3 linked regions of the Streptosporangium becharense genome follow. The protein of the gene in region 1 interacts with the protein of each later gene in a pairwise test. Links are inferred from orthologs where the notes say so. Each region holds a gene or a part of one and is shown on either strand. Other genes may lie near its edges. The genes, in order: ndk, F4562_RS20060 and F4562_RS10925.

What was found.
Region 2: the proteins of ndk (region 1) and F4562_RS20060 interact in binary tests that used the Escherichia coli proteins (3 or more experiments, as listed by UniProt). The link is inferred for Streptosporangium becharense from one-to-one orthologs.
Region 3: the proteins of ndk (region 1) and F4562_RS10925 interact in binary tests that used the Escherichia coli proteins (3 or more experiments, as listed by UniProt). The link is inferred for Streptosporangium becharense from one-to-one orthologs.

What each region holds. Positions count from the first base shown.
Region 1 is NZ_JACHMP010000001.1:5,768,979-5,776,068, forward strand. The notes cover bases 6-2,850. They hold ndk (nucleoside-diphosphate kinase), read left to right. Parts: upstream 6-1,145; coding sequence 1,146-1,556; downstream 1,557-2,850. Other genes in these bases: F4562_RS25365 (hypothetical protein), read left to right, coding at 6-1,049; F4562_RS25375 (rod shape-determining protein), read left to right, coding at 1,748-2,779; mreC (rod shape-determining protein MreC), read left to right, coding at 2,779-2,850. Also shown: more of F4562_RS25365, read left to right, coding at 1-5; more of mreC, read left to right, coding at 2,851-3,687; rod shape-determining protein MreD, read left to right, coding at 3,691-4,239; mrdA (penicillin-binding protein 2), read left to right, coding at 4,450-6,513; rod shape-determining protein RodA, read left to right, coding at 6,569-7,090. UniProt on the Escherichia coli protein: Major role in the synthesis of nucleoside triphosphates other than ATP. The ATP gamma phosphate is transferred to the NDP beta phosphate via a ping-pong mechanism, using a phosphorylated active-site intermediate.
Region 2 is NZ_JACHMP010000001.1:4,533,991-4,541,045, reverse strand. What follows is about bases 1,847-4,656. They hold F4562_RS20060 (5-formyltetrahydrofolate cyclo-ligase), read left to right. Parts: upstream 1,847-2,864; coding sequence 2,865-3,449; downstream 3,450-4,656. Other genes in these bases: F4562_RS20055 (potassium/proton antiporter), read left to right, coding at 3,751-4,656; galU (UTP--glucose-1-phosphate uridylyltransferase GalU), read right to left, coding at 1,940-2,839; glp (molybdotransferase-like divisome protein Glp), read right to left, coding at 1,847-1,934. In the rest of the region: cyclic pyranopterin monophosphate synthase MoaC, read right to left, coding at 97-549; more of glp, read right to left, coding at 747-1,846; more of F4562_RS20055, read left to right, coding at 4,657-5,256; F4562_RS36805 (hypothetical protein), read right to left, coding at 5,772-5,948; F4562_RS20045 (MFS transporter), read right to left, coding at 5,971-6,750. UniProt on the Escherichia coli protein: Involved in the removal of 5-formyltetrahydrofolate.
Region 3 is NZ_JACHMP010000001.1:2,540,562-2,547,538, reverse strand. Bases 2,414-5,145 are described here. They hold F4562_RS10925 (uracil-DNA glycosylase), read right to left. Parts: upstream 4,253-5,145; coding sequence 3,575-4,252; downstream 2,414-3,574. Other genes in these bases: F4562_RS10920 (carbohydrate ABC transporter permease), read right to left, coding at 4,359-5,145; F4562_RS10930 (hypothetical protein), read right to left, coding at 3,191-3,538; F4562_RS10935 (cryptochrome/photolyase family protein), read left to right, coding at 2,414-2,997. Also shown: F4562_RS10945 (RNA polymerase sigma factor), read right to left, coding at 1-510; F4562_RS10940 (MerR family transcriptional regulator), read right to left, coding at 637-1,590; more of F4562_RS10935, read left to right, coding at 1,720-2,413; more of F4562_RS10920, read right to left, coding at 5,146-5,234; F4562_RS10915 (ABC transporter permease subunit), read right to left, coding at 5,231-6,631; F4562_RS10910 (ABC transporter substrate-binding protein), read right to left, coding at 6,884-6,977. UniProt on the Escherichia coli protein: Excises uracil residues from the DNA which can arise as a result of misincorporation of dUMP residues by DNA polymerase or due to deamination of cytosine.

The sequences.
Region 1 (7,090 bases):
AGCAGCGGCGTTCCCTGCTGGTGATCGTGCCCGCCGCGGGTGTCGCCGCCCTCGCGGTGGGAGGCACGTTCGACTGGTCGGCGACCCTGGTGGTCCGCGCGGCACTGGTGTCACTGCTGGCCCTGCTGGGGCTGGCCACCTTGGGCGCCCCGGGAGGAGCCGCCGGCCGCGCGTCCGCGTACGCGATGTCCGCGGTGGGGGTGGTGCTCCTGCCCACCTGTGCCCAGGTCACCTATGTCGAGCTCGGCGGGCTCGGCGGCCCCGGCCTGTCGGGGCTGTGGCCGGCTTTCGTGATCGCGGGGGTGGCGGGTCTGGTCGCCGCAGTGCTGGCCGGTCGGTTGCGTGACGCCGCCGTCCCCGGCCTCGCGGCGGGCGGTCTGGTGGCCGTGATGGCCGGCCTGTGCGCGGTCCGGTTGTTCCTGCCGACCCCCGGCGGGCCGATTCTGATCCTGCCGTTCGTGCTGCTCACCGTGGGGGCTGCGGTGGCGCTCACCGCCGCGCTGCGTCTGCACGGGGCGGTCTCGGCGCTTTTCGCCCTGTCGTTGTTCTTTCCCGCGGTGCTCGTGGGCTTCCTGCTGGGCAGCGGTGTCCAGGTCCCCCGCCTGAGGGAGGCGACGACTCCGCAGGCCCTGGTCGACGGGTTCGTGGACGCACTGCATCTGTGGGCGCTGATCGGAGGTGGCCTGGTGCTTCTGGTCATCGTGCTCGGGGCGGTCTTCGCCCGTCTCCTGCCCGGCACCTCGGCGGACACGGGCACCGAGGGCCTGCCGGGCACCTCGGACGTGCCGGGTACCCGTGAGGCGACCGGGGCGAAGGATCCGGTGCGCGGGAGGGATGCGGCCGTACCGGTCGTACCGGGTGCCGCCGCCGAGGCGACACCGCCCGGGGACGGCGGGGACACCCGCCCGCGTCCCGTGCCGGACCCGGCAGGGGAACCCGCGCGGGAGCCCGGTCCGGACCAGGAGAAGACCGCGGTCCCGCCCGTGGTGGTGCCGCCGCCCACTCCCTCACCGGAGGACGACCCGGCGAACGGCTCCACCCTTCCGTGACGTGACCTCGCCGACCATGGGGAACCTCGCGAAGGGCGGTAAACTTCGCGCGTTCACCGCAGTCCGCGACCTATCCCTGTTCAAAGGAGAACTCCAGTGTCCGAGCGCACCCTTGTCCTGATCAAGCCCGACGGCGTCGCGCGTGGTCTCATCGGTGACGTCATCGCCCGCGTCGAGCGCAAGGGCCTGAAGGTCGTGGCGTTGGAGCTGCGCACCCTGGACGTCGAGACGGCCAAGGCGCACTACGCCGAGCACTCCGAGCGGCCGTTCTTCGGGGAGCTGGTGGAGTTCATCACCTCCGGCCCGCTGGTCGCGCTGGTGCTCGAGGGCCCCCGCGCCGTCGAGGCCTTCCGCGCGCTCGCCGGTCTCACCGACCCGGTGAAGTCCGCTCCCGGCACCATCCGCGGCGACCACGCCCTGGAGATCGGCGCGAACGTCGTCCACGGCTCCGACTCCCCCGAGTCCGCCGCCAGGGAGATCAAGATCTTCTTCCCGGACCGCTTCTAAACTCCCGGATATTCCGGCTTCGCGGACCCCGTCGTCCTGTGGGACGGCGGGGTCCGGTGCGTTCCGCCTGACCCAAGATTTTGCTGGGGTAGGGCTGCTCATTGCGCTTAAGGGTGGGTGCGCCACGTTACGATTCGAGTGCGTTCCGTAGTTTTCGCCGACGACCCGACGGAAGGGGGGCAGCCTTCCTCATGGGCGGTAATCTTGCTTTTCTCGGCCGTGACATGGCAGTCGACCTCGGCACCGCGAACACGCTGGTCTATGTGAGAGGCCGCGGCATCGTGCTCAACGAGCCTTCCGTCGTTGCGATCAACACCACGACGGGGAAGATCGTGGCCGTGGGCATCGAGGCCAAACGGATGATCGGTCGCACGCCCGGCAACATCGTGGCCATCCGGCCGCTCAAGGACGGTGTGATCGCCGACTTCGACGTGACCGAGCGCATGCTGCGCTATTTCATCCAGCGGGTGCACAGACGTCGTCACTTCGCCAAGCCGCGCATCATCATCGCGGTGCCGAGCGGGATCACCGGGGTCGAGCAGCGCGCGGTCAAGGAGGCCGGCTACCAGGCGGGAGCCCGCCGGGTCTACATCATCGAGGAGCCGATGGCCGCCGCGATCGGTGCCGGTCTGCCCGTGCACGAGCCGACCGGCAACATGGTGGTCGACGTCGGCGGTGGCACCACCGAGGTCGCGATCATCTCGATGGGCGGCGTGGTCACCAGCCAGTCGATCAGGGTGGGCGGCGACGAGCTCGACCACGCGATCATCACCTTCGCCAAGAAGGAGTACTCCCTCATGCTCGGCGAACGGACCGCCGAGGAGGTCAAGATGGCGATCGGTTCCGCCTGCCTGCTGCCCGAGGAGAGTCACGCCGAGATCCGGGGTCGCGACCTGGTCAGCGGGCTGCCGAAGACGGTCGTCGTGTCCGCCGGAGAGATCCGCAAGGCCATCGAGGAGCCGCTGAACGCGATCGTCGACGCGGTCAAGACCACACTCGACAAGTGCCCGCCCGAGCTGTCCGGAGACCTGATGGACCGGGGGATCGCGCTCACCGGTGGCGGAGCGCTGCTGAAGGGGATGGACGAGCGGCTCAAGGACGAGACGGGCATGCCCATCCATCTCGTCGACAACGCGCTCGACTCCGTCGCGCTCGGCTCGGGCAAGTGCGTCGAGGACTTCGACGCTCTCCAGCAGGTTCTCGTCCCCGAACCACGTCACTGATGAAGGACACCCGCCGGTCACGGATCAACCTGGGGTTGCTGCTCGCAGCCGCGTTGATCCTGGTGACCGTCGATCATCGTGCCGGGGCCGGCTCCCCGCTGGGCCCGCTCCGGGGAGTCGGCAGCGAGCTGTTCGGGGCTGTGGAGAACGCGGGAGCCGGGATCGCCCGGCCGGTCGGCGAGTTCTTCGAGACGATGGCCGGAGCACCCGCCGCCCGGCGGCGGGTCGAGGAGTTGCGTGCCGAGAACCAGCGGCTCAAGCGTGACCTGGCGGCGCGGAACCTCGATCGCAGGCGCTCGGAGGAACTGCGCAGACTGCTGGGTACGGCGGGAGCCGGTGGATACACGGTCGTGACCGCCCAGGTGATCGCCCGGCGGGGCACGCTCGGATTCGAGGAGGCCGTCGAGCTCGACGTGGGCCGTGCCGACGGGGTGCGTCCGGAGATGACCGTGCTGAACGCCGACGGGCTGGTCGGCCGGGTGATCCAGGCGGGTTCGGAGACCTCGACCGTGCTCCTGCTCAGCGACCCCGCCTCGGCCGCCGGAGCCCGGCTGGAGAGCAGCAACGAGATCGGCGTGGTGCACGGCGTGGGGGAGAACGGTCGCCTGATCCGTTTCCGGTTGCTCGACTCGACCGCGCCGATCACCCCCGGCCACCGGATCGTGAGCTTCGGCTCCCAGCGTGGGGTTCCGTACGTGGCGGGGGTGCCGATCGGGGTGATCGAGCGGGTGGAGGCCACACCGGGGGAGCTGACCCGTATCGCCTACGCACGGCCGTACGCCGACCTCACCGCGCTCGACGTGGTCGGTGTGGTGATGCGGGCACCCCGGCGTGAGCCGCGCGGCCCGGTGATCCCCCCGGAGCCGCGAGAGCCGAAGAAACCCTCCGTGGCGCGAGAGGGGACCTGACGGATGGTACGGGGCGTGCTGTTCGTGGCGATGCTCCTGATCGTCATGGTCGTCCAGGTGACGGTCGTCAACCTGCTGCCGTTACCCGGGGAGGCCGTGCCGGATCTGGTCCTGCTCGCGGTGGTGGGTTACGCGCTGGCCCGGGGCGCCACGGCGGGGGCCGTCATGGGGTTCACCGTGGGGCTCGTCAGTGACGTGCTGCCGCCGGTGGCCCACCTGCTCGGGCAGAACGCGTTCCTGCTGTGTCTCGTCGGTTTCATCGCAGGGCGGGCGGTCGAGAAGTATCCGGGGGCCGGGCCGGTCGCGGCGTTGGGGTGCGCGGCCGCGGGCCCGGTGATCGCGGTGGCGGCCGGTGCCCTGCTCAACGATGTACGGGTCGACCTGGCCACGCTCACCACGGTGTTGCCGCAGGCGGTGTTCTACAACCTGCTGGCCGCACCGCCCGTGGTGTGGGCGGCGCGCAGGGTCGTCCGGGGGCCGGAGACGACGTGGTCGGTCCACCGGTCGTCGCGCTATCCGGCGCGGGGTCGTGTGGAGTGGGGTGCATGGTGAGGAAACCATCAGGCGCCCGGTGAGGAGACCGCCGGGTGCCTGGTGGAGAACACCGGGCCCGGTGAGGGGGGTGCCGGGCGTGTGGTGAGGGGTTCGCCCGGTGGGCGGCGGCTGTCTCACCGGGTGGGGCGGCTGGGCCGCGGGACGTGGGTGGGGGCTCCGCGGGCGTGGCGGTCAGGGGGCGGGCGTGACGCGTGAGGAGGAACGGGCATGATCCGGATGCGGGGGCGACTGGTCGTGCTGCAGGTGCTGGTCGTGTCGTTGATGACGCTGCTCGCCGCGCGGCTCTGGCAGGTGCAGGTGGTGCGCGGCGCGGAGTACGTGGCGGCCGCGACCGAGACGCGAACCCGCGATGTGGTCGTTCCGGCGGTGCGCGGGCAGATCCTCGACTCCGCCGGGCGTCCGCTGGTGCGCAACCGGACCACGTTGGTCGTCTCGGTCGACCGTACGCGCCTGAACCGGATGGAGGGCAACGGCAGGACGGTGCTCGACCGGCTGGCCAAGGTGCTCGGCCGCCGTACCGCCGAGTTGCGCGAGCGGATCAGGGCATGCGGGCCGGGTGTGGCCCGGCCGTGCTGGCCCGGTTCGCCCTACCAGCCGATCCCGATCGACGACGACGTCACCACCCGTGAGGCCCTGCAGATCCTGGAGCGCCAGGAGGAGTTCCCCGGGGTGACGGCCGAGGTCCAGGCCGTACGGGAGTATCCGGGCGACAGCGCGGGCGCGCAGGCGCTGGGTTACCTGCAACCGATCACGCAGGAGGAGCTGGAGCGGCGCGACGGCCTCCGGGCGGCGTTCTCCGGGGTGGACCTGGTCGGCCGGGACGGCCTGGAGTCGGTGTACGACGTGCCGCTGCGCGGGACACCGGGGATGCGGCGGGTGCAGGTCGACCGGCTCGGCAAGGTCATCGGGGTGGAGCGGCAGGTGCCCCCGGTTCCCGGTGACACGCTCATCACCAGCATCGACGCCAAGGTGCAGGCCGCGGCGGAGAAGGCGCTGGCCGAGGCCATGAAGAGCGCTCCCAGGGCCGACGGCGCGGCGGCGGTGGTGCTGGACGCGAGGACCAGCCGGGTCATCGCGCTGGCCAGCGCGCCGACGTATGACCCGGCGGTCTGGACCGGGGGGATCTCCGAGACGCAGTACCAGCGTCTGCTGTCCGACAAGGCGGGCAGGCCGCTGGTGTCGCGGGCCATCAAGGGGGAGTTCGCACCCGGCTCGACCTTCAAGGTGTCGTCGGTGGCGGCGATGCTGCGCGACGGGTACCCGTTGCACGGCAAGTACTCCTGCCCGGGGTCGTTCATGGTGGGCGACCGGCCGTTCAACAACTTCCGCGGCATCGGGCTGGGCACGCTCACCCTGCACACGGCGCTGGTGAAGTCCTGCGACACGATCTTCTATCGGGCGGCCTACGAGCAGTGGTTGCGCGATGGCGGGTTGCACCCCAAGGGGAGGACGAAGGAACCGATGGCGGCCATGGCGCGGGCCTTCGGGTTCGGCAGGCCGACGGGCATCGACCTGCCGGGCGAGTCTCCCGGGCGGATCCCCGACCGCGCCTGGAAGAAACAGTTGTGGTCGGTCACCAAGGACGAGAACTGCAGGCGGGCCAGGACGGGCTATCCCGAGGCGGCCAGGAGCAGCCCGAGCAGGGCCGCCTTCCTCAAGCGGCTGGCGTACGAGAACTGCCTGGAGGGCTACCAGTGGCGGCCGGGTGACGCGGCCAACTTCTCCATCGGGCAGGGGGACGTGCTGGTGACGCCGTTGCAGCTGGCGGCGGCCTACGCCGCGCTGGTCGGTGACGGCAGGCTGCGCAGCCCCCGGGTGGGGTGGGCACTGGTGCGTCCCGACGGCACCAAGGTCAAGGAGATCGAGGTACCGGTGGTGGGCAGGCTGCCGCTGTCGGCCGGTGAGCGGGCCTACATCAAGGGGGCGTTGAGCGAGGTGGCCTCCGACGGCACCGCGGCGGGTGCGTTCTCCGGGTTCCCCATGGACGAGGTCAAGATCGGCGGCAAGACCGGGACCGCCGAGGTCTACGGCAAGGCCGACACCTCGTGGTTCGCCTCGTTCGCCCCGACGGACAAGCCGCGGTTCGTGATCGTGGCCATGGTGTCCCAGGGCGGGATGGGCGGTCAGACCGCGGCTCCCGCGGTGCGGAAGATCTACGAGGCCATCTTCGGCTTCGCACCCGACGGGAAACGGACCGCCCCCCTCCTACCCGGCGGACGCCCGGCCGCCGAACCTCCGATGATCGAGCGGGACGGGACGGTGGCCCGATGACGACGGTGTGCCGTAGGGCCGCGGGCGCGTCTTCGCGGGGCCGCGGGAGAACGTCATGAGCCGGGTGGCGGCCGTGCCACCGAAGACGTCGTCCGCGGGCAGGGCGGTGACGGTGCTGTCGGCGGTCGGCCGGATGGACGGCGTCATGCTGGTCGCGGTGGCCGCGCTGGCCGTGATCGGCACCCTGCTGGTGTGGTCGTCGACGCGGACGTGGGCGGCCGGCTCGACCGGGCTGGTCAAGAAGCACATCCTCCTTCTCATGATCGGATCCATGCTGGGCGGGGTCGTGGCGATGGTGAACCATCGGGCGTTGCGGGCGTACGCGCCCGTGGTGTACGGCCTCACCCTGGTCGGCCTGCTCCTGGTGATCACGCCGCTCGGTACGACGGTGAACGGCGCCCACTCGTGGATCATGCTGGGCGGCGGCTTCGGCCTCCAGCCGTCGGAGTTCGCCAAGGTCGGCCTGGTGCTGATGCTCGCGATGCTGCTGGCCAAGCCCGCCGAGGGCACCGACCGGCCGCGCGGTGCCGACGTCGGGATCGCGCTGGTGATATCCGCCGTCACCATGGGGCTGGTG
Region 2 (7,055 bases), 1.2 Mb from region 1 along the record:
CCGGCGGGCCGCACCGAGCCACCCGCCCGGTTCCGCCGATCCCCCGGCGGCCGGCCGTACGCCGATCAGCTCCGGGACGTCCGGTCCCGGGAGCCGCTACGGGCGGGTCCAGATCCCCGTCTTGCCGCCGGTCTTCTCCTCCACCCGGACGTCGGTGATCACAGCTGCCGGGTCGACCGCCTTGACCATGTCGATCAACGCGAGCGCGGCGACCGAGACCGAGGTCAGCGCCTCCATCTCGACCCCGGTCCGGTCGGCGGTCTTGACGCGGGCGGTGATCTCCACGCCGTCGTCGAACACGTCCAGCTCCACCTTGACCCCGTGCAGCGCGATCGGGTGGCAGAGGGGGATCAGGTCAGGGGTCCGTTTGGCACCCATGATCCCGGCGATCCGCGCGGTGCCGATCGCGTCGCCCTTGGGGACCTCCCCCGACCGCAGCAGCGCCACGGCCTCCCTGGACAGCAGCACCTTGCCGGTGGCGGTCGCCGTACGGAGCGAGACACCCTTCTCCGAGACGTCGACCATGCGGGCCGCGCCCGTCTCGTCGATATGGGTGAACCCCGGCGCACCGACGGGCGAGGTGCCGTGCGTGCCACCGGACGAGGTGTCGTACGCGCCGCCGGACACGACATCGTGCGGACCACCAGGCGAGGTGCCGGATGCGGCGGCCCCCGGCGTGGTGCCGTGCGTGCCACCGGACGCGGTGCCGTGCGGGGTCGTGCCCGCGCCGGTCTCGGGTGTCTTGCTCACAGCGGGATGACCTCCACGTTCGCACCCTCGGGAAGTTCGGTGACGTCCTCCGGGACCACGATCAGAGCGTTGGCCGAGGCGAGGGCGGCCAGCTGGTGGGAGCCCTGCCTGCGGACCGGCTCGACGGTGCCGTCGGGGGCCAGCACGCCGCGCAGGAAGGAGCGCTTGCCCTGGGGGGAGCGCAGCGGGGCCGCGGTGACGGCGCGCACCGTCGGCGTGGGCCCCGCGGGCAGCCCGCGCATCTTCCGCAGCGCCGGCCGGACGAAGAGCATGAACGACACGAACGACGACACCGGGTTGCCCGGCAGCGCGAAGAGCGGAATGTGGTCCTCGCCCACCACGCCGAAGCCCTGCGGCATGCCCGGCTGCATCGCGACGCGGTCGAAACGAACCGTGCCGAGCGGGCCGAGCGCCTCCTTGACCGGCTCGTAGGCGCCCATCGAGACACCGCCGCTGGTGATCACGAGGTCCGCCCGGACGAGCTGCGCGTCGAGCTGGTCGAGGAAGCCTGCCGCGTCGTCGGACACGATCCCCGCCCGGTAGCCCTCTCCCCCGGCCTCGCGGACGGCGGCGAGCAGCGCGTAGCTGTTGGACTCCCAGATCTGGCCGGGCCCCAGGGGCATGCCCGGCTCCACCAGCTCGGCACCGGTGGATATGATCACGACCCGCGGCCGGGGACGTACGAGCACGCGGCGGCGGCCGACCCCGGCGAGCACCCCGAGCTGCGCGGGCCCGATCGGGGTTCCCGCGGGCAGCACGACGTCACCGGCGCGCACGTCCTCCCCGGCCCTGCGGATGGCGTGGCCCGGCGCCGCCGAGCGTCCGACGACGACCTGCGCGGTGCCCGCGTCGGTCCACTCGACCGGGATGACCGCGTCGGCCCCGGCGGGCAGCGGGGCCCCGGTCATGATCCGCATGACCATGCCGGGCCCGATGGCCTGGAGCCGGTCGTCTCCGGCCGGGACGTCGTCGATCACCGGCAGGGTCACCGGGACGGCGGCGACGTCCTCGGCCCGTACGGCGTAGCCGTCCATGGCGGAGTTGTCGAACGGCGGCAGGGCGACCGGGGAGGTGACCTCCTCGGCCAGTGTCGTGCCCAGCGCCTGCTCCAGCTCGACCTCCAGCGGGGCGAGCGTCCGGACGGTGTTCAGAATGCCGGCGAGGTGGTCGTCCACCGATCTCAGGGAGTTCATCGCGCGGCCAGGAACTCCTTGAGCCACGGCAGGAACTCCGGTGCCAGGTCGGGGCGGTCGGCGGCGAACTGCACCACCGTGCGCAGGTAGTCGAGCTTGTTGCCGGTGTCGTACCGGCGTCCACGGAACAGCACGCCGTGCACCGGGCCGCCCTGGTCGTTGCCGCGTCCGGCGAGGGTGCGCAGGGCGTCGGTGAGCTGGATCTCGTTGCCCCGGCCCGGCGGGGTGTTCTCCAGGACCTCGAACACGGCCGGGTCGATCACGTAACGACCGATGATCGCCCAGTTGGACGGCGCCTCGTCCGCCGGGGGCTTCTCCACCAGGTCGGTCACCCGGACCACGTCGTCCTCGGAGGTGGGCTCGATGGCGGCGCACCCGTACAGGGACGCCTGTTCCTTGGGGACCTCCATCAGCGCGATGACGCTGCCGCCGTACGTGCCGCGCACCTCGATCATGCGCTTGAGCAGCTCGTCTCGGTAGTCGATGAGGTCGTCGCCGAGCAGGCAGGCGAACGGGTGATCCCCCACGTGCTGCTTGGCGCAGAGCACGGCGTGGCCCAGCCCGCGCGGCTCACCCTGGCGTACGTAGTGCAGGGTCGCCAGGTCGGCCGGCTCGCGCACCTGGGAGAGGCGCTCGTCGTCACCCTTGGCCTCAAGTGCGTCCTCAAGCTCGATCGCCCGGTCGAAGTGGTCCTCGATGGAGCGCTTGTTCTTTCCGGTGACCATGAGAACGTCGAGCAGTCCGGCGGAGACCGCCTCTTCGACGACATACTGGATCGCGGGCTTGTCGACGATGGGCAGCATCTCTTTCGGCGTCGCCTTGGTCGCCGGAAGAAAACGGGTGCCCAAACCCGCGGCGGGAACAACAGCTTTCGTCACAGCTTCGAAGTCGGCCATGACCGAAACCATAGTGGAGGGATCCGTGGACAAGCTGAAGCTGCGTGCCTCGATACAGGCGGCACGTGCCGCGATCCCCGACGGAGCAAGGCACGCCGCCTCCACGCAGATCAGGGAATCCCTGCTCGACCAGCCATGGGTGCAGATGGCGGGCCTGGTCGCGTGCTACTGGTCGACCGGCGCCGAACCGGCGACCCACGGTCTCGTCCTCGCCCTGTGGAAGCACGGCGCCACCGTGATCCTCCCGGTGCTCCGCGACGACAACGATCTCGACTGGGCGGTGTACGACGGGCCGGACACCCTCGCCCCCGGCCGCTTCGGGATCATGGAGCCGATCGACACCCGGCGCGGCGTCGACGCCGTCCGGACCGCGGCGCTGGTGATCGTGCCCGCCCTCGCGGTCGACCGGTCCACCGGCGTACGGCTCGGACGCGGCGGCGGCTCCTACGACCGGGCACTGGCGCGGGTCGGCCCGAACGTGCCGACGGTGGCGCTGCTCCACGAGGGCGAACTGCTGGACGGCGTCCCCGCCGAGCCGCACGACCTGCCGGTCCGCTACGCGGCGACGCCCGAGGGCATCTTCAGGACGGGTACCGCCGGACCGGCCTGACAGCCGCCGGTCCGGCAACCGCCGCGGTACCTGATCGGCCCGACAGCCGCCGGGCGGGCCTGACGGTCGTCGTCGTACCTGACCGGCCTGGCAATCGCCACCCCGGCGACCGGCGCCCCGGCAACCGTCGTCCCGGCCGGCGGCGTACGGCGCCGCCGCCCGGATATACGGCGCCGCCGCCCGGTGGGGGACACGCCTTGCCCGGCGGGCGCCGCCGGATGCGACGGCTCACACGTCCGGCCGTGCATGACGACCTTTCCGAATGCGACACAATGGTCCCCGGAGTGGGAGAGGGGGCCAGATGGGATTGAACGTCTGGCTGCTTCTCGGTGCCGGAATCGTCATCGCCGCCGTCGTCGCGGTGCGCGTCGCCCACTGGAGCGGGCTGCCCAGCCTGTTGATCTTCCTGGGTTTCGGGCTGCTCCTGGGGGAGTCCGGGTTCGGGCTGCAGTTCGAGGACCCCGAGATCGCCCAGCGGATGGGCCTGATCGCGTTGGCGATCATCCTCGCCGAAGGCGGTCTGACCACGGCCTGGGGAAACGTCAGGAAGGCGATCCCCACCGCGCTGGTGCTCGCCACCATCGGTGTCGGGGTGAGCATCGTGGCCGTCGCGGTCCCGGTGCACATGCTGCTCGGCATGGACTGGCGGAGCGCGCTGCTGCTGGGAGCGATCCTCGCCTCCACCGACGCCGCCGCCGTCTTCTCCGTCCTGAGACGGCTGCCCCTGCCCTCGCGCCTGGCGGGGGTCCTGGAGGCCGAGTCCGGTTTCAACGACGCACCCACGGTCATCGCCGTGGCGCTGCTGAGCTCCAGCGCCTCGCCCGACCTGGGCGACGCACTGTTCCGGGTGGTCTTCGAACTGGTGGTCGGCGCGGGCGTGGGCCTGGCGGTCGGCCCGCTCGGCGTCTACGCGCTGCGCCGCATCGCGCTGCCCGTCTCCGGCCTGTACCCGATCGCGGTGCTCGCGCTCGCGTTCGTCGCGTACGCGGGGGCGATGCTGCTGCACGCCAGCGGATTCCTGGCGGTCTACCTGGCGGCCCTGGTCATGGGCAACTCGCGCATGCCGCACCGCGCGGCCTCCCGCGGGTTCGCCGAGGGCGTCGCCTGGCTGGCCCAGATCGGGCTGTTCGTCATGCTCGGCCTGCTCGCCAGCCCGTCGGAGATCCCGGCGGCGACGATCCCCGGGCTGCTCGCCGGGCTGATCCTGGTCGTCGTGGCCCGCCCGCTGTCGATCGTGGTCTCCTCACTGCTGGTGCGGCTGACCGGGATCGACCGGCTCGGCTGGCGGGAGCAGGCGTTCCTGTCGTGGGCCGGCCTGCGCGGCGCGGTGCCCATCGTGCTCGCCACCATCCCCTGGGCCGCCACCTCGGTCGACGACGCCACGGCCAAGTTCATGTTCAACGAGGTCTTCGTCATCGTCGTCGTCTACACCTTGGTGCAGGGGCCGACACTGCCGTTCGTGGCCAGGGTCCTGGGGCTCACCACCCCCGGGGAGGCCCGCGACCTGGAGGTGGAGTCGGCCCCGTTGGAGGAGCTCAACGCCGACCTGCTCCAGGTGAAGGTGCCCCCGACGTCGAAGCTGCACGGTGTGGAGATCTTCGAGCTGCGGCTGCCGGCGGACGCCCAGGTGACGCTGATCGTCCGGGAGGGACGCTCGTTCGTGCCGTCGGACTCGACGAGGATCAGGGTCGACGACCAGCTCCTCGTCGTCACCACCGCCGCCTGCCGGGAGACGGTCGAGCGGCGGATGCGCGCGATCAGCCGCAGGGGCAAACTCGCCGGCTGGTTCGGCGAGCGCGGTTCCTGAGCTCCTGACCCGGGATCCCCGGCCTCGGGTCTCCGGCTTCGCGTTCCCGGCCTCGGGCCCCGGCTTCGCGTTCCCGGCCTCGGACCCGGTGGACCGGGCCGTAGCGGACCGGAAGGCTCGGACAGCACGGGAAGCCCGACCGGACAGCCCGACCGGAGGGCCCGGAGCAGCACGGGGAATCCGCCCACAGGATGCCCGGACGACACGGAAACGCCTGCTCGGAGGGTATCGGGACGGATCAGGCGGGTCCGCGTTCCGGAATGCGAGCACTCCGACTCGCGTTTAAGCTTGTCGGCTGCGTACCATTAGCAGTCGCGCCATTAGAGTGCCAATCGGCGCGGACCATACGAGGAGGAGCGCGTGCCCACCTACCAGTACGCCTGCAACGCCTGTGGCAACCAGTTCGAAATCGTCCAGAAGTTCTCCGACGACGCGCTCACCGAGTGCCCGAGCTGCGCGGGTGCCCTGCGCAAGGTGTTCTCCGCGGTCGGCATCGTCTTCAAGGGCTCCGGTTTCTACCGGACCGACAGCCGGTCGTCGTCGTCCAGCACGGTGAGCTCCACCACGAGCAACGGATCGTCGAGCTCCTCCAACGGCTCGTCCGACTCCTCCGGCTCGTCGAGCTCCACGTCGTCCGACTCCACACCGGCGAAGGCCGCGAGCACCGCCGCCGCGGCCTCCTGAGCCGCCACGCCCCCCGAGCCGCCCGGCGGGTCAGCCGCCCGGCGGGCGGTCGGCCGCCGGGCCGAGCATCTGGCGGGGCAGCCTGTCCAGCAGCTCATGGAGCTCTGGACGCCGGTCGGGGCCCAGTCGTCGACCAGCAGCGCGAGCCCGTCGCGCGCCTCGGCGACCAGCCGGTCCGCCGCCTGCTCCCCCTCCGGGGTGAGGCACAGGGTCCCCCTCCGGGGTGAGGCACAGGGTTCGGCCGTCCTCCGAGCGTCGCGGCAGCCCGCGTTCGGCGAGCGCGTCCGCGTACGGCCGGCCCTCGGCGACCGTCACGCCCGCCCGCTCGGCGAGCGCGGCCCCGGTCCGCAGCCCGCGTGCGCCGAGCCGGGCGACGAGCCAGACGGAGCCCGGCGGCAGGCCGACCGTCCGCGCCACCCGTTCCAGGTCGCCGATGAGGCGTGAGGTGAAGGTCGACCCGGCCACGGTGACCCGGAACGAGCCCCCGACGGACCGGAAGAAGGTCACCCCTGAGGTGGCCACGCCCAGGTCGGCGAAGTCCACGGCGTTCTGCGCCGCAATCACCAGCACCTGCGTCACCGGCCCGATGCCGACGCCCAGCATGATCAGGTAGACGCCCAGCTCCACCGTGGAGACGTCCGGGCGGACGCACGACAGCAGGTACAACCCGAGCGTGGCGACCGCGCCGCTCACGACGGGGAACGCCTCGCACCTCCCGGTGCGCGCGATGACCAGTGCGCTCGCGATCGAGGTCGTCAGCATGCCCGCCATCATCGGCAGCAGGTGGAACCCCGACGGGGTGGGTGACACCCCTGGACGACCGACCTACAGGAAGATGACGATCGCGACCTGCAAGAGCCCTTTCCGGCCGTACCGGTCGCCCGGTTCGCCCCACAGTGGGGTCAGGGTCGTCGAGGCCGGCATGTAGGCGGTCACCCCCAGGAGAGCCGCTCCAGCCCGCCCAGGTCACCGGCGATCGTCGGCGGTGCCGTGGAGACGATCGTCTGGTCCAGTGCGCCGAGCGGCATGGAGAGCATGAGCGCGCCGATGACGAGGTGCAGACTTCCCGCCCGCCGCCGAACCCTCGGGACTGCCCGACAGCCATCGCGACCCCG
Region 3 (6,977 bases), 3.2 Mb from region 1 along the record:
GGGGAGGAGGAGCGACAGGCGGCGCAGGCCGCGGGCCGTGCGCGCCTTGACGGTGCCGAGCGGGACGCTGAGCCGTTCGGCGATCTCCCGCTGGGTCAGCTCGCCGTAGTAGGCCAGTTCGATCGCCTGGCGCTGCGGTTCGGGCAGCTCGGCGAGGGCACGCCGGACCTGGTCGCGTTCCGCGAGGTCGTCGCCGTCGGCCCGGCCGTCGGCGCCGGCAGGGTCGGCCAGGGCGTCCAGCGGGACCGTGTTCGGCACGCGTGCCCGGAGGTGGTCGACCGCGCGCTTGTGCGCGATGCCGAGCAGCCAGGCGGGGAGGCTGCGTGCCGGGTCGAAGCGGTGCCGCGACCGCCAGACCTCGGAGAACACGACCTGCTGCAGGTCTTCGATGTCCTGCGCCGGGACGAACCGCCGCAGGTAGGAGCGGACCAAAGGCCCATGGGCGCGGAAGCACTCGGCCAGCGCCGCTTCGTCGCCCTCGGCGAGCCGGGTGTTCAAGTTGTCTTCCATGCCAACTCCCCTTGCCGAGAAAACCTACTCAAAACTTATTCATACTCCTCGATTCTCTGGCGCGCAACTGTGCGGAGTGCTCCGCGAGCTGCCCGTCACCCGCCCGGCCGTACGCGGCCGGGAGCGTCAGCGCAGGGCGGAGAGGATCCGGGTGAGGGCGTTCTGGAACGTGGTGACGTGCGGGATCGGCTGCGGGAGGCCCTCCCACCAGCCCGGCCCCCCGGCGACGATCCGGCTCGGCGGGCGGAGCGCGGGCAGCGACAGAAGCGGGGCGGGGTCACCGGTGGAGACCTGCTGCGACCAGACGAAGACGACCGACGGGCCGAGCCGCCGCATCGCGTCGGCCAGCGCCGAGTACGGGGTCCTCGCCCCCAGCAACCGGGTCTCCACCCGGTGCTCGGTGGCCAGCACGGCGGCCAGCGTGTGAAGCGGCAGGCTGTGCTGCTCGTCCTCGGCGCAGGCCAGCAGCACCGGGCTGACATTGATCGGATGCGCCGGGCGTTCGGCACACCGGATCAGCGCGGCCATCACCCGGTCGGAGAACAGATGCTCGACCTCGATGCTCGCCCCGCTCTCGACCTGACGCCGGACGATCACCTCGAAGACCGGCAGGACCAGCTCCTCCCAGGTCCACAGGACTCCGTGCCGGGCCAGCGCCGCACCGATCCAGTCGGAGACGGACCGGCTGTCCAGCGTGACCGCGGCCCGCGCCAGCATGTCCACCGTCGGGATCACCGGCCGGTGCGCCGCCTCCGGAAGCGGCTCGGCCGGCTCCGCGGCGACGGCCGGACGCCCGTTCTCCGGGGCGGCGGGTGCGGGGATCACCTGGATCCTGAGGACCTCGCGGGCGGCGTCCGCGGCCGGCACCCCGTTCTTGATGAGGCGGTTCATCTCCTGGAGCCGCCACAGGTCACGCGCGTCGTAGCGGCGGTGCCCCCCCGGGCTGCGGCGACTGGGGCCCACGCCGTAGCGCAGATTCCAGGTCCGCAGGGTGGGTGCGGGCACACCGAGACGCCTGGCCACGGCCCCGATGCCGTACCCCGGCTCCTCCTCGGCCGCCGCCTGACGCTGCTCGTCCATCCAGTCCACTCCAAGCCCGTGATCGCCGTACCAGCCTGCCAGGCGGTACCGGTGCCTGGTCATGCCTTCGGAACGCCGGTCACCCGCGGATGCAACCAGCAGAGCGTGACCTGGCGAAATGCCATTGTGATGGATACCGTCATCGTGTTGTTCAACCGCGACCTCCGGGTGCACGACCACCCCGCCCTCGCGGCCGCGTGCGACGAGGCGCGCCGGGTCGTCCCGCTGTTCGTCGCAGACCCCGCCATGCCCATGGGGCTCCGCCAGGGGTTCCTGGCCGAATGCCTCGCCGACCTGCGCGAGTCGCTCCGGGAGCGGGGCGGCGAACTCGTGATCCGCCGGGGTGACCCCGTCGCCCAGACGATGCGGGTCGCGGGCGAGGTGGCCGCCCAGGCCGTCTTCACCGCCTCCGACGTCAGCTCCCTCGCCCGGCGCAGGGAGGGGCGTCTGGCGAGGGAGTGCGCGACGGCCCGGATGGAGTTCCGCTGTTTCCCCGGCGTCACCGTCGTGCCGCCCGGCGCGCTCCGCCCCTCGGGCGGCGGTGACCACTACCGCGTCTTCACGCCCTACTGGCGGGTCTGGAAGGACCACCCGCGCCGCCAGGTGCTCAAGGCCCCCGGCATGGTCATCGTCCCCGACGCTCTGGCCCCCGGGCCGCTGCCCGTGCCGCGGCACGGGCCGCACGAGCTGTTCCGGGGCGGCGAGACGGTGGGGCGGCGCCGGATGACCCAGTGGCTGCGGCACTGCGTATCCGACTACGCCGACGGCCACGACGACCTCGCGGGCAACCGCACCTCCAAGCTCAGCCCCTACCTGCGGTTCGGCTGCGTGTCGCCGCTGGAGACGGAGGCGCTCGCCGAGGGGGGCGACGACTTCGTCAGGCAGCTGTGCTGGCGGGACTTCTTCCACCAGGTGGCGCAGGCGTTCCCGCGCGTCAACCGGGACGACTACCGCCCCCGCGGGCACGACTGGCGCGACGACCGGGACGCGGTGCAGGCGTGGCAGGAGGGCATGACCGGGGTGCCGATCGTGGACGCCGGGATCCGGCAACTGCTCGCCGAGGGCTGGATGCACAACCGGGCCCGGATGATCGTGTCGTCGTTCCTGGTCAGGAGGCTGCGGATCGACTGGAGGGTGGGCGCCGACTTCTTCGCCGAGCGGCTGCTCGACGGGGACGTGGCCAACAACTACGGCAACTGGCAGTGGGTCGCCGGGACCGGCAACGACACCCGGCCCAACCGGACCGTCAACCACCTGCGGCAGGCCAGGCGGTTCGACCCGGAGGGTGAGTACGTCCGGCGATACGTTCCCGAGCTGGCCGCGGTGCCCACGAGGTCGGTCCACGAGCCGTGGCGGCTGCCGGTCGGCGTCGGCGGTTATCCGGCGCCGCTGGTCACGATGGACTGAGCGCCGGTCGGACGGGCCGAAGGCCGGTCGCGACGGGCTGGGAGCCGGTCAGCCGGATCGGGCCCCGCCGGACGGCCCGGGCATCGGCCGGGCGGCTCCGGGAGCCGGTCGTGACGGACCGGACGCGACCGCCGACCGGTGGCGCGCGCAGGGTGCCCGCCGGTCGCCCGGCGGGCACCCTGCGTGGCGCTTCTCAGTGACCGTGACCGTGACCGGCGTGGTCGTGGTCGTCGTCTTCCTCGTCGGAGGGGCCCTCGGAGGGCTCCACGCCCAGCACGGCCTCGCGGGGCTCGATCTGGTCGACGTGCTCGATCAGACCCAGGACGTGGTCCGGCTCGATCAGCCACTGCAGCGCGGTGGCCCCGGTGTCGTCGGCGGAGACCAGCTCCGCCTGCTCCCTGCGCTCCTCGTCGTCCAGGTCGGCCTCAGGGTGGTTGATCTCCTTCAGTGCGGCGGCCTGCAGGGCGGCGATGTCCTGCACCTCCACCGTAAGCTCAACCGTAAGACGCAGATAGCGTTCAGTGCCCGATTCATCACTCATGGTAGAAATCCTAGTGCCTGGTGAGGTTGGATCAGCCTAGGGGAGCTTCCAGTCGACCGGAGCCGCGCCTTGCTGCTCCAGAAGCTCGTTCGTCCGGCTGAACGGCCGGGAGCCGAAGAAGCCGTTGCGGGCCGACAGGGGGCTCGGGTGGGCCGACTCGATGGCCGGGACGTCGCCGAGCATCGGACGCAGGTTGCGGGCGTCGCGGCCCCACAGGATCGCCACCAGCGGCTTGTCCCGGGTGGCGAGGGCCTTGATGGCCTGCTCGGTGACCTCCTCCCAGCCCTTGCCGCGGTGCGAGGCGGGCTTGCCCGGCATGACGGTGAGCACCCGGTTGAGCAGGAGCACGCCCTGCTCGGTCCACGGGGTCAGGTCGCCGTTGCTCGGCATGGGGAGCCCGAGGTCCTCGGTGAGCTCCTTGTAGATGTTGCGCAGGCTGCCCGGGATCGGACGCACGTCGGCGGCGACGGAGAAGCTCAGCCCGATCGGGTGACCGGGTGTCGGGTACGGGTCCTGCCCGACGAGCAGCACCTTGACCTGGTCGAAGGGCTGCTGGAACGCGCGCAGCACGTTCGGCCCCGCTGGGAGGTACTGCCTGCCCTCGGCCACCTCCTTCCGGAGGAAATCGCCCATCTGGGCGATCCTGTCGGCGACGGGCTCCAGGGCCTCGGCCCACCCGGCTTCCACGACTTCGTTCAAAGGACGTCCGGCCATACGGCTGACCCTATCGGGGTTTGAAACCCGGTACGGCTCCCGTCCGGAATCCGGCGCGGCTCCCGCCGGAAACCGGGGGAGCCGCACCGGGGCCGGGCGGTTTCCCCTATTTCACCGAGCCCGCGAGCATGCCCTGGACGAAATACCGCTGGAAGGCGAAGAAGAGGAGCAGCGGGATGATGAGCGATAGGAACGCCCCTGGCGCGAGGATGTCGACATTAGTTCCGAATTGCCGCATTTGTGATTGCAGTGCCTTGGTCATCGGCTGGTTCTCGGTGCTCGCGAAGACCAGCGACACCAGCAGGTCGTTCCAGACCCAGAGGAACTGGAAGATGCCGAGCGAGGCGATCGCCGGCTTGGCCAGCGGGAACACCACGGTCGAGAAGATCTTCCACTCGCTCGCCCCGTCCATCCGCGCCGCCTCCAGCAGCGAGCTCGGGATGCCCGCGAAGAAGTTGCGCAGCAGGAAGATGGCGAACGGGAGCCCGAAGGCCACGTGGAAGAGCACCACGCCGGCGATGGAGCCGAAGATGCCGATCCCGCCGTAGAGCTTCGCGATCGGGATCAGCGCGATCTGGATCGGCACCACCAGCAGGCCGACCACCACGAGGAACAACGTGTCGCGGCCGGGGAAGTCCATCCAGGCGAAGGCGTACGCGGCCATCGCCGCGATGCCGATCACCAGGAGTGTCGAGGGCACGGTGATGAACACCGTGTTCCAGAACGACGCGGTGAAACCGGTGGCCAGCAGGTCGGCGTAGTTCTTCAGGGTCAGCTCCGCCGGCGCGGTGAACGCCGTCCACCAGCCGCTGGAGTTGTTGGCCGTCTCGGTGCGGACGGAGACGACGAACAGGCCGAGGGTCGGCACCAGCCAGAACAGGCCGATCAGGACCAGCACCGCCTGGAGCAGGCCGCCGCCGATCCGGTCGAGGATCCGGCCGGCCGCGCCGCGCCGCGGGGCGCCGAGAGTGGCGGTCGTCACTGGTTGTCCCTCCTGAACCGGCGGATGTTGAGAATCATGAAGGGGAGGACCAGCACCAGCAGGAAGATGGCCAGCGCGCTGCCCAGCCCCTGGTTGCCGCCGCCGCCGAAGGAGACGCGCCACATCTCCAGCGCGATCACGTTGGCCTGCGGCTGCACGGACCCCGGCGCGATGATGAAGACCAGGTCGAAGACCTTGAGCGTGTTGATGATCATCGTGACGAACACGACGAGCAGCACCGGGGCGAGCAGCGGGACGGTGATCCGGCGGAACACCTGCCACTCGGTGGCGCCGTCGATGCGGGCCGCCTCCAGCGCGTCACGCGGGATCGCCGACAGCCCGGCCGCGATCAGCACCATCGCGAACCCGGCCCACACCCAGACGAACGCCCCGATGATCGCCGGGGTGATCAGTGTCGGGCCCAGCCAGGAGAGCCCGTTGAAGGGCGCCTGGAAGTTCGACTGCGGCAGCCGCACCTGGTAGTCGCCCGGTGCGAGACCGGGGAAGCGGAAGGTCCCGTCGGCCTCCGTGACGGCGGTGGCCTTGACGGCGCCTGCCTGCACCGCCTCCACGGTCACCCCCGCCAGGGCCTTCTCGGTCGGGTCCACCCGGTTCACCGCGCCGCCGCCGCCCTGGGTGAAGTCCACCCACACCGTTCCGGCCAGTTCTCCGGGACCCGGCTGTGCCGGCCTGGCCGCGGCGGCCGAGGTCAGGTCGCCGGGCTTGACGCCGACCAGCGGGACGAGCACCGCCGTGCCCGGCCGCGCCGGCTGTTTGGTCACCACCGCACCCTGCTGGGCGGCGACCGGCGCCTGGTCGTTCTCCCTGGGGCGGGCGTCCGGATAGCCGGCGCTCGACCCGAAGGCGTCCCGCACGGAGGTGATCACGGCGTTGGCCACGCCCCGGTCCGGGTCCTGCTCGTAGACCAGCCGGAAGATGACCCCCGAGGCCATCAGGGAGACGGCCATCGGCATGAACACGATCAGCTTGAAGGCGGTCGCCCAGCGGATCCGCTCGGTCAGCACCGCGAACATCAGGCCGATCGCGGTGACCAGGATGGGGGCCACGACGACCCAGATCAGGTTGTTCCTGATCGTGGTCAGCGTGGCGGAGTCGGTGAAGATGGAGACGTAGTTCCCGGCGCCGACGAAGGTGTCGCCGGTGCCGTCGTAGAGGCTGCGGAAGATCGAGTAGACGATCGGGTAGATCACCATCGCACCCAGCAGCAGCGCGCCGGGCAGCAGGAACAGGATCGCCAGCTTCGGTGAGGGGCCCAGCCTGCCCTTGGCGACGGGCTGCGGGCCGGAACCGTCACCGGGCGTGCCGTCACCGGATCGGGGGACACCGGGCCGGGCGGCACCGGACTCCCCGGGGCCCGCGGCGGCCCCCGCGGTCACGACCGGCGGGGCGGTGACGGTGGACCCGGCAGGCGTGGCGGGTGCGGTGGCGGTGGACCCGGGGCCCGCGGGGGGTTCGGAGGTCTCCGGGGACGCCGCGGCGTCCGTGGCCCGGACGTCGCCGGTTCCCGCGGTCCGGACGTCGCCTGCGTCCGGCGACGGGTGCGCGTCGGGCGGTTCGGGGGAGGACCCGCGGGCGTCGCCGCGCGGGCCCTGCGGGCCGTCCAGCCGTTCGGTCACGGCCGTGCTCCCTTACTTCCAGGCCTTCTTGGCCTCGTCTTCCAGCTTCTGCTGGACGCCCTTGACGTCGGAGGGGTCGCGCAGGAAGTCCTGCAGGAGCTTCCAC